2 regions of the Brevibacillus sp. SKDU10 genome follow, and region 1 is predicted to be linked to the other one. Evidence: riboswitches for the same ligand, from Rfam matches in the RefSeq annotation. Region 1 holds a riboswitch; the other holds the start of a gene.
The links. A riboswitch is a leader RNA that binds a small molecule or an ion and turns the genes downstream of it on or off. The one in region 1 is predicted to bind cyclic di-AMP.
Positions count from the first base shown of each region.

Region 2: another riboswitch for cyclic di-AMP. It lies ahead of AYJ08_RS08530 (CAP domain-containing protein); the one in region 1 lies ahead of AYJ08_RS18010 (C40 family peptidase).

Region 1 is NZ_LSSO01000186.1:40,158-48,216, forward strand. Features, by position in the region: partial or broken gene AYJ08_RS25065 (LiaF transmembrane domain-containing protein) at 258-533, opposite strand; gene AYJ08_RS17995 (class I SAM-dependent methyltransferase) at 587-1,138, opposite strand; gene AYJ08_RS18000 (PspA/IM30 family protein) at 1,198-1,902, opposite strand; gene AYJ08_RS18005 (LiaF transmembrane domain-containing protein) at 1,947-2,378, opposite strand; cyclic di-AMP (ydaO/yuaA leader) riboswitch at 2,752-2,890, shown strand; gene AYJ08_RS18010 (C40 family peptidase) at 2,897-3,349, shown strand; gene AYJ08_RS18015 (response regulator transcription factor) at 3,552-4,277, shown strand; gene AYJ08_RS18020 (sensor histidine kinase) at 4,281-5,660, shown strand; gene AYJ08_RS18025 (hypothetical protein) at 5,802-6,359, opposite strand; gene yhfH (protein YhfH) at 6,600-6,743, opposite strand; gene AYJ08_RS18030 (TetR/AcrR family transcriptional regulator) at 7,187-7,774, shown strand; gene AYJ08_RS18035 (DMT family transporter) at 8,000-8,059, shown strand, end outside.
Region 2 is NZ_LSSO01000138.1:1,975-10,033, forward strand. Features, by position in the region: gene AYJ08_RS08510 (DMT family transporter) at 1-216, shown strand, start outside; gene AYJ08_RS08515 (ROK family protein) at 266-1,147, shown strand; gene AYJ08_RS08520 (MATE family efflux transporter) at 1,238-2,599, opposite strand; gene AYJ08_RS08525 (MerR family transcriptional regulator) at 2,713-3,546, opposite strand; gene AYJ08_RS08530 (CAP domain-containing protein) at 3,735-4,517, opposite strand; cyclic di-AMP (ydaO/yuaA leader) riboswitch at 4,523-4,688, opposite strand; gene AYJ08_RS08535 (sigma-54 interaction domain-containing protein) at 5,135-6,529, shown strand; gene AYJ08_RS08540 (GntP family permease) at 6,854-8,059, shown strand, end outside.

The DNA.
Region 1 (8,059 bases):
GAATAGGACTCCTTCTTTGCCTTTTGATCATTCTGCTCGCCTGTATAAAAGCTTTGACCCGTAGGCTGTGTCTGAATATCAGCCTGCATTTTTTCTTGTGCCTTTTTCCGCTGTCTCTCCTTTAGTAACACATCCATTTCAAGATCGAGATCATCTTGCTTAGCTGTTTCTGCTGATTGATAATAAGCGGTTGTTTCTTGCAGCTTCTCTTCCGTATAAGTAAAGTCTTGGCCAAAATCATTCTGATTTCGACCTTTACGACGTATTAATCGAATGCCATAGTAAATAAAGAACATGGAAAAAATAAAGCCGAACAAATTGTGAATGGCAATACCAAACCATTCCTGAAAAATATTAAGAATACCAATGGTTAATAAGATACCACCGGTAATTTTTCTTCCTCTTTTCCAAAATCGATACCCCCAAAAAATAAAGAGCAGAGGCCATAAGGAAAAAATGCTGAAAAAAATCAGCCCTAAATTATTGAGGAAGAGGCCTAAACCGACAAAGATGATAATGGTACCTGCCACCATTTTTTCTACGCGAGAAAATTTCAAACGAAGCCTACTCCTCTCTCAACTGATTTTTATCTTTTCTTACATACATATACAAAAGCTGGCGGGATATTAAACGGGGTAAATTTAATATCTACCTTAGAAAACCGCAATTCCAGTTCATTCTTCAGTTGCAAGGAGTACTGAAAAGTAACAAAAACCCCATCCGGTTCAAGGGATTCTACCACACAATCTAAGATATCACTGCGTAGCTTTTCAGGGAAAACAGCAAATGGCAGTCCAGAAACAATAGCGTCTAGTGAAGGAATATTTAATTCATTCATATACTCTGATAATCTTACCGCTTCCGAGCAAATTGGCACCTGAGGAAAACGATGATGCAGCATTTGCTGGAATTGCGGATCACGCTCCACGATAAAAAACCGTGCATCCTTCTTCATCTGTGTAAGAATAGCACGTGTAAAAACACCGGTTCCTGGCCCCAATTCGGCAATATGTCCTACTTGCTCCCATGGAACATTTTTCATCATTAGACTACTTAAAAAACGCGAACTGGGGATCACGCTCCCTACTTGTCCCGGTCGGGAGACAAAGCGTCTCAGAAACACAAGTAAATCTGACATCTAGTAAACCCTCCTAGGGGAAAAGCAGCCCTAAACAGGGCTGCTGTGTGTAATAATATCTAGTTCTTTGTTGCTGACTCTATTTCTTCCCTGTTTTCAGCGGATTTTCCTGCCAACTTCTCCTTTAATTTTGCTAATTCATCATCTAACTCGTCTTTTTTGTCCAGCTTTTTCAATGAACGGTGGTATTCAGAGTCCTCATACATACCGCTCATGCTAGCTTCCGCTTCCATCTGCATTACTTTTTCCTCCATACGATGAAAACCGCGGGCCGCATTTTCAACACCTATGCCTGTTACATAAGAGTTTACTTGTTTTTGTGTACGGGCTACTTGAGCTCTGGACATTAACATATACTTTTTAGCACGCATTTTATAGAATTCTTCTTTTAGTTCAGCTAATTTTTCACGCATTTGCTGAGCAGCATTACTAGACGAATCCAATAATTCTTTTAATTCGAGTGCACGTGATTCATATGTCTTCTGATCCAATAAAGCACGTCTAGCCAATTCGTCCTCGCCTTCAGTAAGAGCAAGCATCACTTGGCGCTCGCGTTTAGCTGCTAAAGTATTCGCCTCTTCATATTGTTGGCGGAATTTCTTCTCCTGAGCCACCTGACGAGCTACCGCTACTTCGACTCGACCAATCTCTGCTTCCATATCACGCATGTATTGTGTAAGCATAACAACCGGATCTTCTATGGAATCAATCGCATTATTTACGGAAGCCACCGTTACATCACGCAGTCTTTTAAAAATACTCATTTTAGAATTCCTCCTTAGAGTTTATCATTTTTTGGTTTTTGTAATCAAAACAAATCCTTATGTTGACGTTTCTTTAACTCGTTTTCCCAACGATCTAGCTTATCTTCTCGCAATACACCTTGTGCCCATTCTCTCTCCCACACCGATGGAGTTGATTCATACGGAGCCGTATGTCGTTGGCTTTTCATAAGCTTAAATCCAAAGTAGATGATCGCAATTGCTAGCAAGCAACCAAATAGCAAGCTCAATTTATTTAAGAGCATTAATAGCCCGAAGAGGAAAACAAATATTCCCCATCCTTTATTTCCTGTTGAGCCAGCGCTTAACACCTTTTTGCAACCATAGACCATTAACAGTCCTGCGATAAACATGGGGATTAACCTGTCGATTCCTAGCCCTAGTTTGTCAAGCAATACCAGTACCCCTACGACAATCAGCGTAAGCCCCAGAAATAATTTTCCGGATTGCCCTTGCAAGTGTTTTCCCTCCTTTTTTCATTCGCTTGTTGTTCATGACCTTATTGTAGTCGACCCTGAAATAATCTATAACGGGCGAGCGGATGGTTTTCGACTCAGCCCTGAGTCGGAGAGAATGTCCATCCCTGAAAGGAAAGATAGATTACCCTATTACATGGATAAGAAAATTAGATAAAGCAACAGGAAACGACAGAAATTTTCACCTTGTTTCTACTAATAGAAAATAGAAGAGAAATGTCACTCTTATCAAAAATAGATAAGACGGGTATTCTCCAAAAAGATTACTTGAAAATATGTCGAAATGGTGAACTTTAATATAAAAAAAAGGGAAATCGCGACGAAAGTAGAATTTAATCTCTCTGTGTAAAAAAAAATCGAAAATTAGCCGAGTTCCAGACAATGGAAACGGGGGAACCATACTTTGGGGTGAATAGCTGTTCTTTCAAAACAGCTTAGGGAAACCTTTCGACCGAACCCATCAGCTAACCTCGGAGGCTTAAAAGGAAGGGGCTCTTTCGTTGCGCAAGTTTGTGTGTTCCATACTAACGACTGCATTACTAGCCGTAGGTGGAGGTTCTGTATTCGCATCCTCCGACTCATTAGACAAGACCATCAATCCTTTGTATGGCGTACCTTACAAAGCAGCCGGTAAATCTACTTCCGGTTTTGATTGCTCCGGATTTACCGGATACGTGTTTGGGGCTTTAGGTGCAAAACTTCCAGCTTCTTCTTCTGCCCAATTTGAAATCGGGGAATCAGTAGATCGAGAAGATCTAAAACCAGGAGATTTAGTGTTTTTTAACACGAATGGAAGAAGCATCTCACACGTAGGCATCTATATTGGAAACAATATATTTGCTCACTCGGAAACAGGAATTGGAGTAACGAAGACAAGCCTTGATGATCCCTACTATTGGAGCAAAAAATACGTAGGCGCTAAACGTGTAGCAATTCCAGAAATGGAAGACTAAAATCTTTTTCACTGAAGATGAAAAAGAAGCACAACCTTTTTATACAAAAGCCAGGGACATAAGTCTCTGGCTTTTTCTGACTGTAATTAGTACCAGCTCACATGATAAGACTATATCTTTCCTTATATTTAATTGTGCCATACACCCTTATCCATGATATGATGAAAATAACTGCATTTCGTAGAAACTAGGAGGGTCTCCCTTGAAAGATCATATTTTTGTCGTGGACGATAACCAAGAGATTGTCGATCTGCTCCAAGATATTCTTGAGAATGAAGGTTTTGACGTTTCTCATGCAAATAGTGGAGAAGAAGCACTTGCAAAGCTAGATAGCGGGCTAACCCCCAACCTCATTTTACTTGATATTATGATGCCACATATGAGCGGGTATGAACTATGCGCGCAAATTCGCCGTGAACGGGAAATGCCTATCATTTTCTTAAGTGCAAAAGGTAAACCAGTAGATAAAGTTGTAGGACTAGAAATTGGTGCTGATGACTATATCACCAAGCCTTTTGATACAGAAGAATTGTTGGCTCGCATCCGTGCTCATCTTCGCCGCTATGACCGTTTGAGAAAATTAACTGCCCAGAATGAACAACTAGACAAGGAAGCCGGAAATTCAGCTCTCACCATCTTAAAATTCAAAGGGTTGGAAATTCATAAGGAAACTTACTCTGTCTATGTAGGGGAAAATAAAATTGATTTATCTACAAAAGAATTTCAATTATTAACCTTTCTAGCAGAGAATCCGGGTATTGTTTTTACCCGAGAGCAAATCTATGATCGCGTATGGGGCTATGGTTATGGCTCACTTAATACTGTTACGGTACATATTAAGAACCTGCGCGAAAAGCTAGAAACCGATCGCACATTTATTAAAACACAATGGGGAACTGGTTACGTCTTTATTGGGGAGCGTATCTAATTCGTGAAAATCAGCAATAAAATACTGCTCGCCTTTTTAGCTGTCATCGTGATTCATATTTTGGCCTACCGCTTTGTTTTTCAAAACATTATTGTGGATCAGCTTAAAACAGATCGCCACGAGCAGTTTTTGCTGGGAAAAGAAGTGGCCGAGAGAGTCAGCTTTAATGAAGTGATTCGTCGTTCCTTGTTTAAAGATCCCAATGAATTAAAAGAATTAACGAAACAGTTACCAGAAGACCTGATGTATACGATTGTGGTAGAGGATGAGAATGGACATGCCATTACCACGAAAACCTCCGAAGCCTATAATGCAAAAGGCAAAGGATTAAAAAAGGTTATAGCAGAGTATTCCATTGATCGTAGTGCTCCTGTGCAAGGTAGAACTGTTGTCCGATTTTATACAGATGATTATGATATTCTCGCTTCTAAAGGAGTCACCATGATCATTGTGTATATTTATGTCAGCTTAATTTTCATAGGTATTATACTATTTATTGTGGTCATTCGTTGGATACTACGCCCTGTTAATGAGCTTTCTCGTGTTACTCAGGAAATTAAGCTAGGCAAACGAGATGTTGCCTTTTCTTATCAATCTACCGATGAATTTGGGCAACTATTCCGCTATTTCGATGACATGGTGGAAGAGCTCAATTTTGTCGAGGAACGACAACAAGAATTGATGGCTGCGATTGCGCATGATTTTCGCACGCCTTTAACTACAATTAAGGGATATGCCTCTTATATTGCTTCAGGTCGGGTTACCGATCTTGAGCGAATACAGAAGCAAATGGCAAAAATAGAAGACAAGGCTCTTGATTTGGAAAACCTATTGGATGAGCTACAGGACCATAATCAATTGATGGGTCGCTTTCCACTAAACCTAACCCGCATTCATATCCGAACATTCGCTAGCAACATCGCTGAGGAATACGCCGCCCGTCTGGAGCAAAGCCCCATCAGCTTTTCCAGTAAATTCCGTGTGTCTGATTCATTACATATGGAGGCGGATGAGCAAAAACTACGACGTGTTTTAGAAAACCTACTAAATAACGCGATACATTATAATAAACCTGATGGAAGTATCCTGTTTACCTGTGATATGGGAAACAATGAGGTGAGCTTCTCTGTCATTGATAAAGGTGACGGTATCGCGGAAGAAGATTTATCGAAAATCTTCACTAAATTCTACCGTGCGGAAAAATCACGTAATCGCAATAGTGGTGGTACAGGATTAGGCTTAACAATTTGCCAGCGACTTGTTGAACGGCATTCTGGAAAAATCACTGTAAGCAGTCAGGTAGGTATAGGAAGCGCCTTTACCGTAACCATTCCGCTTAAACAGAAAAAACCAGCTCCTGATCTGCCTGTACCACAGGATTAGGAAAACCCACCGTTTTTCCTACAGGATAATCAACTAAGAAGGTCGCTATAAAAAATACCGCATCCGAGCTATGAACTTGGATGCGGTATTTTTTTATGGCCGTGTTCGTTTCTTTACTGCCATACAGACTGTATCCCCAGATTATGCCTCTCGTTCCTCAAGTAATCGCAAGGATTTAATACAATACTCCACAATTTCATTTATATCAGGGATATTTCCTTCATCGATCTTCCGATGAAAATCCAGTTTAATTCGTACCTGAAATTGTTCAGGCGGCCATCTAAATTCCTGATGCTCGTCTACTGTAAACATGACCTGTTGTGTAATATGCGGTCGATGTCCCCAAATTTCATTTAACAAATCAATTACTTGAACAGATTCGTAACGTACATCCCTCATTGATACACCGAAATGAATGCATATCCGACAGCCCATCGGTACAGCAAGCGTTTGCTCTAACTGCTCACTTGCGATATCAGCTAGTTCCGTTAAGAGCTGAATTTCGGCAGTAACCTTATGCTTGCTGGTGTCTTCCTTGGAAGACAATAAATGAAATTGAATATGAAAATAGCGTCCAAATTTAGCCAAATCAACAGCATCTACTCGATTTATTACCAAAATATCGCCATCCAAATCATGATCATAAACAGCGCCTTCTAATACAACCTTTATATTGTCATAAATAATTGGATGAAACATCAAAAAGCTCCTCTCCATATTCTGTTCTTAGAATGCCCTGTTTTTTTGACTGGTGCAAGTAAAACGAAAAGAAAAATGAATGACTTCAATCCTTTTTTTTCATTAACAGATACACGAATACACAAAGATGTATACCGATAAAAAAAAGCCACTCTGCTTGACTGGCAGAATGGCTTAAGAAAGGGTGTGTATAGGGAGAAAAGAAAGGGTTCCATAAAAGAGTATTTTAAAACAAATTGATTAAGCTTCTACGATGATGTACTTCTTCTCGGAGCACTCCAAGCATTCGGACATATAGGATTCGGCTTGTTCTGTAATCGGTTGGCCACAGCATTCACATTGTTTTGGTCCCAATGTAGCAAAGAAATGAGTCAATTTCTCCATGTTAATCGCCTCCGTATGTTTTCGTGCTTCAATTGTCATTTGTTGATTTTATTGTACTACAACAGCATCTAAATAAAAAACCTTGTTATAGCACATTTTACAGCGATTATCCGGTATTTGATTACCATATCTCTCGAATACTCTTTATTTCTCTGTATTAATACTATTTTTACTAAATAATACTGTTATAATACAAGAAATAATATCCAGTGCTGAAAAGGACTGGGGAAACAACAGGTTACTCCGTTAGAAGGAAAGGAAAAATGAATTCATGCTTACTAATTGTTTAGTGTAGCTTCTAAACGAAAACATTCTTGAACCTGCCCACTTCTTTCGTCATGACGCAATGGATTAACATAGATGCCTTTGATTTTTTGACATTACATTAAGGCTACTATATAATGAATGATAGTCATTCATTTCTCGGAAGGGAGGTAATCAATATAGCTAACACTTCTGACGATAAATACAATAAAATTTTAAAAGCTGCCATTGACGTCATTTCAGAAAAAGGACTCGATAAGACTTCTATTTCAAATATCGTACAAAAAGCAGGAGTTGCACAAGGAACCTTCTATTTATATTTTTCATCTAAGAAAGCCTTAATTCCAGCCATTGCAGATAATCTTCTCACCACCACTTTAGAAAGAATTAAAGAAAAGACTCAAGGGAAAGAAAACTTTTGGGACGTCTTAGAGGTTGTGATTGACGAAACCTTTCACATAACCGATTCTTACAAAGACATTATTGTCCTTTGCTATTCCGGTCTTGCCATCGATCATTCCATGGAAAAATGGGAAGCGATATACCGTCCCTATTATCATTGGTTTGAAGTTATATTAAACAAAGCCATAAACGATAACGAGATTATCAGTGATATTAATATTGAGCGAATGGCAAAAATGATTATTAACCTTGTTGAGAATGCGGCTGAACGATTTTATATAGGGCGTGATCAGGATGATACTGTGGATATAGTTAAAGCTGAGACCTATAACTTCATCAAGAGATCACTGTTACAAAATAAATAAAGCTATCAGGTATGTGCCATATTTTTTTTAAGACAAAAATGACTGACGTTCATTCATTTCTTGGTGATAAAGCATAACCATTACGTGTAATTTCATTAGAACCTACAGACAATAAAAGCAAAGAAGTACATGAAGAAGAGGCCGATTACGTAACTAATTCTTTGCGCTTTTACCGATCATTTTGAAATGAGTGATTTACAATTTTAAAAAAAGGAATGATTGTTTATGAATAGAGCTTGGATTTATGTCATGTTAACTTGTTTATTCGAATTGCTTTGGGTTTAT
Region 2 (8,059 bases), on a different contig from region 1:
TGGTCAGGTATCGGTACCGCATTAATTGCGACCATTGGGATCATTTGGTTTAAGGATAGTCTATCCTTACAGAAGGTGATTGCCATCCTATTGATCATCGCAGGATGTGTTCTTTTAAATTTGCAAGGAGATTCCCATGGCGCACCAGCGGAAGGAAAGCACAGCGAAGGAACTGAAGTGGTAGCATCTGATAGTAAGAGTGGTTTATACCAGTAAGCAAAAAATGACGTAAAACCATTCAGGCTACAAAGGAGTGCACCAAAAAATGAGACTAGGGGCAGTGGAAGCAGGGGGAACAAAGTTTGTCTGTGCAATCGGAAATGAATTTGGAGAGATTTTGGAGAGAAGCAGCTTTCCAACCACGACTCCTCAAGAAACATTGGAGCAGGTAATAACCTTTTTACATCAAAAGAACCTAGATGCGGTTGGAATAGGCTCGTTTGGACCGATTGATCTAAACACGGCTAGTGCTACCTATGGATATGTGAGGAATACGCCAAAGCTGGCTTGGAGAAATTATAACGTGCTTGGTCATATGAAAGAGCATTTTTCTGTTCCGATTGCGTTTGATACAGATGTAAATGCTGCTGCATTGGGTGAGGCTGCTTGGGGAGCCGCTAAAGGCTTAGATAGTTGCATCTATATGACAGTAGGTACGGGAATTGGTGTTGGGGCTATTGTTGAAGGAAAGCTATTACACGGCATGTCTCATCCAGAGATGGGACATATCTTGGTAAAACCACACCATCTCGATTCGTTTACAGGTGTGTGTCCGTACCATGGCAACTGTTTAGAGGGCATGGCATCTGGACCAGCTATTGAAAAACGGTGGAATCAAAAGGGAGCAGCATTGCAAGCAAGCACAGAGGTCTGGGAGCTGGAGGCCTATTATTTAGCACAAGCGTTGATGAATTATATCCTTATCTTAGCACCTAAAAGGCTCATCATAGGCGGTGGGGTTATGAAGCAGGAGCAGCTATTTCCCCTAGTAAGGCAGCAACTGAGCGAGCTACTACAAGGCTATGTGAGTGAAAATCAGTATTTCTGTGACGACTTGTCAACCTATATTGTTCCACCGGCACTAGGGGATAATGCAGGAGTGTGCGGTGCTCTAGCCTTAGCGAAAAGAAGCTTGGTACAAGGATAACAGCAATTAACAGGGTTTTGATTGAAGATCAATTGATTTTGATGTATATAAAAAAAGGTAGCTCATTTCGGGCTACCTTTTTTCGTGCTGTTAGAGAGTAACTTCTGTTTCGCGCTTCGTAAATTGTGGAACAGGTGGTGTTTTGCGATTTAACATACGAATGCCTAATGCGGTCAATGCTTCGGCAATAGGGATTGCTAGCCAAATGCCATTTACCCCGAACCATTTTGGCAGGATAAACAACAAAGGAATAACCAGCAAGACACCACGGGTTAAAATAATCCACAGTGATTTGCGTATCTTCTGTATGGCTTGGAAGTACTCCCCATATACAAGATTATATCCTAAGAAAAGATAGTTGATAAAAAATAGATTCATCCCGTTCACGGTGATTTGAATCAATTCTTCTGATTGGATATCAAATAACATGATAAATACATTCGAAAACAAAACGCCAAAAAGTAAGGCGGCGATTCCGAAGCCCCAGCCAGTTTTTACTGTTAAACGTAAGCTAGCTCGCAATCGCTCACTTAATTGAGCACCATAATGGAAGCTGGCAATAGGTTGCAGAGCCGCTCCTACCCCCATGAACAACAGCAATAGCATCGCATGAATATAGTTGACGATGGCATAGGCTGCAACCCCCTGTGCCCCCATATATTTCATGAAAGCCAGATTGTACGCTAAAGTAGTGATCGCGATCGTACTCTCCGCAATAAAGCTAGGAAAGCCGATATTTACGATTTGCCCGATTTCCTTTAGCTGAAACCGGAATGCCGCAAAACGCAATGTGCTACCTTTTTTACAAAAGTGGGTAAGTAGCACCAAAAAACCAATAGCAGCCGATAAGATCGTAGCATAGGCTGCTCCCTTTACACCCATTCCCATCATGAAAATAAAGATATAGTTAAATAGGATGTTCAGAACCGATGTGACGATTAGGCCCATCATCGCTAGCTTGGGGTTTCCGTCATTACGGATAAAAATGCTCAGGATGTTTTCTAATACATAAACGATCCCGAAAGTTAACAGCACACGTAAATAATCAAGTACATAAGGCAAGATGGCTTTGTCAGCTCCAAAAATATAGGCAATTTGTTCAATATGTGTTAAGCAAACGGCCATGATGAGACTAACCAATAGAATTGCCAGTGCAAAAGATTGGGTAAAAATCTGGCGAGCGTGTGTTACTTCATTTCTTCCCAAGGCAGCCGAGTAGAGAGTAGCTCCACCCATTCCAATCCAAAGAGAGATAGAAAGGAAGATAGAAAAGGCGGGTACGGAGATGTTTACCCCGGCTAATCCTTCTGGTCCCACCCCGCGACTAACAAATACTCCATCCACAAAAATATTAATCGACATAAGTAACATGCCGAGTACAGAAGGGATGAGATAAGAGATGAATAGCTTTGGCACGGGGGTCTCCCTTAGTTTAACTGCTGCGTCTGTCATAATACGACCTCCTTGTGATAGCTCTTATTGTAAACCTTCAAGCTACTTGAAGCTCAAGGGGGCGTAGACAATTTTTTGTTTGCGAGTCAATAAATTCTGTTGAAATCAGTGATTTATAAGGAGGATAGAGGCTGAATTGGGATTTGAATTTCAGTAACAAATTCATCCGATTCACTGGTGATAGACAAATCTACAATGCCTAGCTCATAGGATTTATCAGTAATCTCATAATTACACTTTTTGATCGCTGAAAGGAGGCGTTCGTATGACTGATCAAGCTGTTCGTAGGGACCATAATGCATTGTACAAGCATACAGACCAGCAGGAATACTGGCATAGCGCTCTTTATCGACGGGGAGATCATCAATCATAATAAATAAACTGTTGTAATCTTGATAGTCTCCTTTAAGGATGGAGGATTTGGACACAGAGGTACCGATATCACCAGCAAATAAGGATACCTCTAAAAGCTGAAGATCGCTTTGCAAGGCATTAAGGTGATATTCAAATTCTTCATCAGAGAGTTCTGCTTCCACGACTATGGAGTGAATATATCGCTTTGGCAACTCTTTAAATACGACGGAATCATCCGGCTTATCTACGCCTTGTTTAATGGTTGTGATCTTGCTTTCCAAGCGATTTAACATGTAGGCGATTTCCTGTTGTTTTTGTTGAAGAGATGTTCTTTGCTTTTCTAGGATATCCAAAGCCAAATCGGGTGTACGTTCATCCATAAATCTTTTAATCTCATGTAGGGGAATCCCTAAATGGCGAAAAAACTTAATAGAAGTCAAAGTAGAAAATTGGTCAATGGTGTAGTAACGGTACTGGGTTTTCTGGTCAATAGTTTTGGGCTGAAAAATGCCCTTTTCATCATAATAGCGAAGCGTTGATTCCGCGATACGATGCATACGAGCCATTTTGCCAATTGTAAAGCGATTTTTCATAACAGATTCCTCCGGTTCGGGTACACGTTTCTTCTTGTGTTTTAGTAATACATTATCTTGTCCTGTTATGCAAAATCAATAAAGTCAAATAAGCATATAAAAAAGACAGACGAAATAATGAATTTCGCCTGTCTTTATGAGATAACATGGATAGAGGCTTTGTTGCTCCTCTATTTTGAGAGCATTGCTTATCCGATGAATGCTTGTACCCAGTAACCGTTGTAGTATCCTACTCCGATTTTTGTAAAGGAAGAATTCATGATGTTTTCACGGTGTCCGTCGCTGTCCATCCAGTCTTTCATTACTTCTTCAGCAGAACGTTGGCCTTCAGCGATGTTTTCGCCCGCTGTCTTGTAGGAAATCTTATATTGATCCATCATGTCGAATGGAGATCCGAAAGTTGGGCTATCATGGTCGAAATAATTGTTGTCTGCCATGTCCTTTGCTTTGTCTGTTGCCATTTTAGATAGCTCTGTATCCATGCTAAGTGGCTTCAGACCAGCTTTGGCACGCTCCTTGTTTACGATTTCTACTACTTCGTTCACCATTGCGTTTGCTTCAGCAGATACGTTTTCTTTTGAAGCTTTATCTTTTCCTGCTTGTTTCATAGAAGGTTTTTTCTGTTTGTCTACAGAAGCTTCATCGGAATCGTCAGCAAATCTGTTTTCAATCTTTGGTTTAGAAGGTGATTTAGCGTCCGAATCTTCAATGTTTTTTAGTTTTTGGATAATGGAGTTGTCCTTATCTTTTGTTTGATTCAATAGGCTATTTAATAGATCTGCAGGAAGGCAATCCTTGGATTTTCCTTGCTTTTGATTAAGTAATTCAGTCAATGAAGCAATATCTTGTTTGGCTGGTAGATTTTTTACCGCGCATGTTGGGGAAGCAGCAAATGCAGACGTAGCGATACCGCTTACTGCCATTCCTACTGCCAATGCAAATACCGTTTTAGACATCCAATTTTTCTTCATTTTTCATCGCTCCTTTTTTTTACCTACGAGGTTAGTTGTCGGGTTCGGATTGAGGATACAAACCTACACAGCATTTATGCGTGATTCACCCCAGGTGGCTAGCATAAGCCTTACACCATCGGTCATCCCCCGCACTTCTCATGATTTGGGAAGTTTCGGCAAACTCAGAATAACAAAGTTGCAAGCACGGAAAAAGCGGTAGATCACTGGTAAAAGTAGATAAAAATTCCTATTAAAATTTGATGAGAAAAGGAGGAATAAGGAAGAGATCAAGCGGCTAAAGGGATGAAGCTGGATCAAAATGATAGAAAATGAAGACCGTGGGAACAGGTAGTTTGAAAAAAAAACAGCACATTTGTTATGTGGAGGAGGAGAGTAAAGCAGATGAAGTAGGAATAAATTAGAATTAATTGTAAAAAACATCCTCCTATCAAAGCCTACTATAAGACAAGCTGGATGATGGAAAAGTCAAATAGAGGTTCATTTTAGAGTAATAATCTGAAAATTGAAAGTATGTAAGAAGAGTGAAGATGGGTACTAGGAGGAAACAAACCTATAACTAATGTTAGATAAATGTAAGAATATCATTTGTTACGATCTAGAAGGAGGGATGACTAATGGTTTTTCAGGCCACAGCATCGTCGGAATACCTAAAACTGTTAGAGGATGTATTTGAACAAGCATATGAATGTATAGTGGTCACTAATCCAGAGGGCATCATTCTAATGATGAATCATAAATATCGGAATTTTATCGGGATAGCTAATCCAATCGGCAGACATGTGACATCAGTCATTGAGAATACGCGCATGCATATAGTAGCTAAGACCGGATTAGCTGAATTGGCTGAGGTTCAACGGATTAACGGCCGTGATATGATAGCGAACCGTGTCCCTATTTATCAGGATGGGAACATGATTGCTGTGCTGGGAACTGTTATGTTTCAGGATGTGAGGCAGCTTCACGCTTTGTCCGCTACTGTCGATCAATTAAAACAAGAATTAGATTACTATAAAGGTGAATTGCAAAGAAAGCTGGGAGCAGCTTATCGTTTTGAACAGATTGTTAGCATCAGCGACTTAATGAATAAATGTAAGGAATTAGCGATGAAGGTTGCTAAAAGCAATACAACTGTCCTTATTACGGGAGAGAGCGGGACGGGCAAAGAACTATTTGCGCATGCTATTCATGCGGCAAGTCAGCGAGCGATGGGACCATTTATTCGGGTAAATTGCGCGGCAATCCCAGATAATTTATTGGAGTCCGAGTTGTTTGGATACGAGGAAGGAGCATTTACAGGAGCTCTGCGCAAAGGGAAAAAAGGAAAATTTGAGCTAGCTGATCGAGGTGCAATCCTGCTAGATGAGATAGGGGATATGCCACTAGCTCTTCAAGCCAAGCTCTTACGCGTTTTGCAAGAAAAAGAAGTAGAGCGAGTCGGAGCAAGTCGACCAATATCGTTAGATGTACGAGTGATTGCTTCTACTAATAAAGATATGTTTGCTTTAATGAAAGCGGGAAAATTTCGCGAGGATTTATTTTACCGCTTGCACGTTGTTACCCTTGCAATACCACCGCTTCGTGATAGGCTAGAAGACTTGCCGCATTTGGTAGAGAGTATACAAGAGCAACTGATGGAGTCAACGGGGATTGTTGTGAAAGGGATGGATGAAGAGGTATGGGAGCTGTTGCGTTATCACCGCTGGCCTGGCAACGTAAGAGAGCTGCGCAATGTATTGGAGCGTGCCATGCATATGATGGAGGGTAATTGGATTAGGGCCGAGCATATTCTGCTGCCAACATCCACATCAGGAAACCCAATGGTACAGAGTAGCTTTCCTATTCTTAAAGATTGGTTAGAAAAGGCTGAACGAGAGGCTTTGCTACGGGCCGTTCAACTAACTGGGGGAAATAAACGGGAGGCAGCAAAACTGCTCGGAATTAGTAAATCCAGCTTTTATCATAAGTGGGAGAGGCTAATTGACAGGCAAATGCAACAAGTGAAGCAGTAAGTCCGATATTTTGGAAGGTGTCCAGAATCTTGGACTTTTTTACATGTACAAAGATAAGGCTTATGTTTCTTATAGAGACGAGCTTATATATTTGTAGGAAGCAAAGAACTCGCAAATTTATTTCCGAAAATTTGGACTTTAATTCAAGAGCGGTATGTGAAAGCGTTCAGTTGGTAAAAGCATGGGACGCTAAAAAGGCTGTTCGTATCTGTGAGAGTTGCTGGAATGATAGTAAAGAACACGTATTGCTGAATGAATGGCATGAATTATGCTTCCTTGTAAACGACAGACACCATTTTGTCGCATGAGAGAGGGGAAGTATTTATGCTTTTAGAGATCGTAGCGATCCTTGTATCTTTGAGTCTACTAATGTTTGTTGCATATCGAGGCTATCCCGTTATCGTATTTGCCCCCATTTTTACTCTGTTGGCTGTCGTTTTATCTGGCTTAGCACTATTGCCAAGCTATACAGAGACATTCATGAGCAATGCAGCTAATTATATTAAGGCATTTTTCCCCGTCTTTTTATTGGGAGCGATTTTCGGTAAGGTGATGGAATTGAACGGAGCGGCTGGTTCTATCGCACAGACAATTGTCAAAGGATTAGGAGCAAAGCGTGCAGTGTTATCCATTGTATTAGCCTGTGCAATCCTTACCTATGGTGGCGTTTCCTTGTTCGTTGTAGCTTTTGCGGTCTATCCCTTTGCAGCAGCTCTTTTCCGGGAAGCGAATATCCCGAAACGCTTGATTCCAGGGACGATTGCTTTGGGAGCGTTTACATTTACCATGGATGCGTTACCCGGTACACCACAGATTCAAAACATTATCCCAACCAATTACTTTGGGACAGATGCCTATGCGGCCCCGCTAGTAGGAATTGTGGGAGCCTTCCTGATTTTTCTGGGCGGGATGCTGTGGTTGGAAAAACGTCGCAAACAGGCGGCTATAGCGGGAGAGGGATATGGTGACAATCATAAGAATGAGCCAGAAGCAAAAGAAACTGAAAAATATCCTCCTATTGCCTTGGCTATCTTGCCTTTGTTGCTGGTGCTTCTCACTAATTTTTTGTTAAGCAGAGGATTCATTGCGGTCGATAGCTGGTATGATCCAGCTATGCTTAACGAAAAATTTAAGATTGAGAATGTGAAGACGGTAGCTTCTTCATGGGCTTTGATCATTGCGTTGTTAGTAGGGGTTATTTCAGCTTTAGCTATCAATGTAAAAATGGTGCATAGCAAGCTAGCGGCAGGTCTTACGACAGCAGCCATGGGGGCTTTGCTTGCCATCTTTAATACGGCCTCTGAGGTGGGCTTTGGGAACGTGGTAAAGACATTGCCAGGTTTTAAAAGCATTCAGGGTTGGATTTTGGGCGCAAGTGATCATCCATTGGTTTCTGAGGCTTTAGCGGTAAATGTACTGTCTGGAATGACTGGTTCCGCCTCTGGTGGTTTGTCGATTGCCTTGGAGGTAATGGGCAAACAGTATGTAGAGCTAGCAAATGCCGCTAATATTTCTCCAGAACTTCTACAT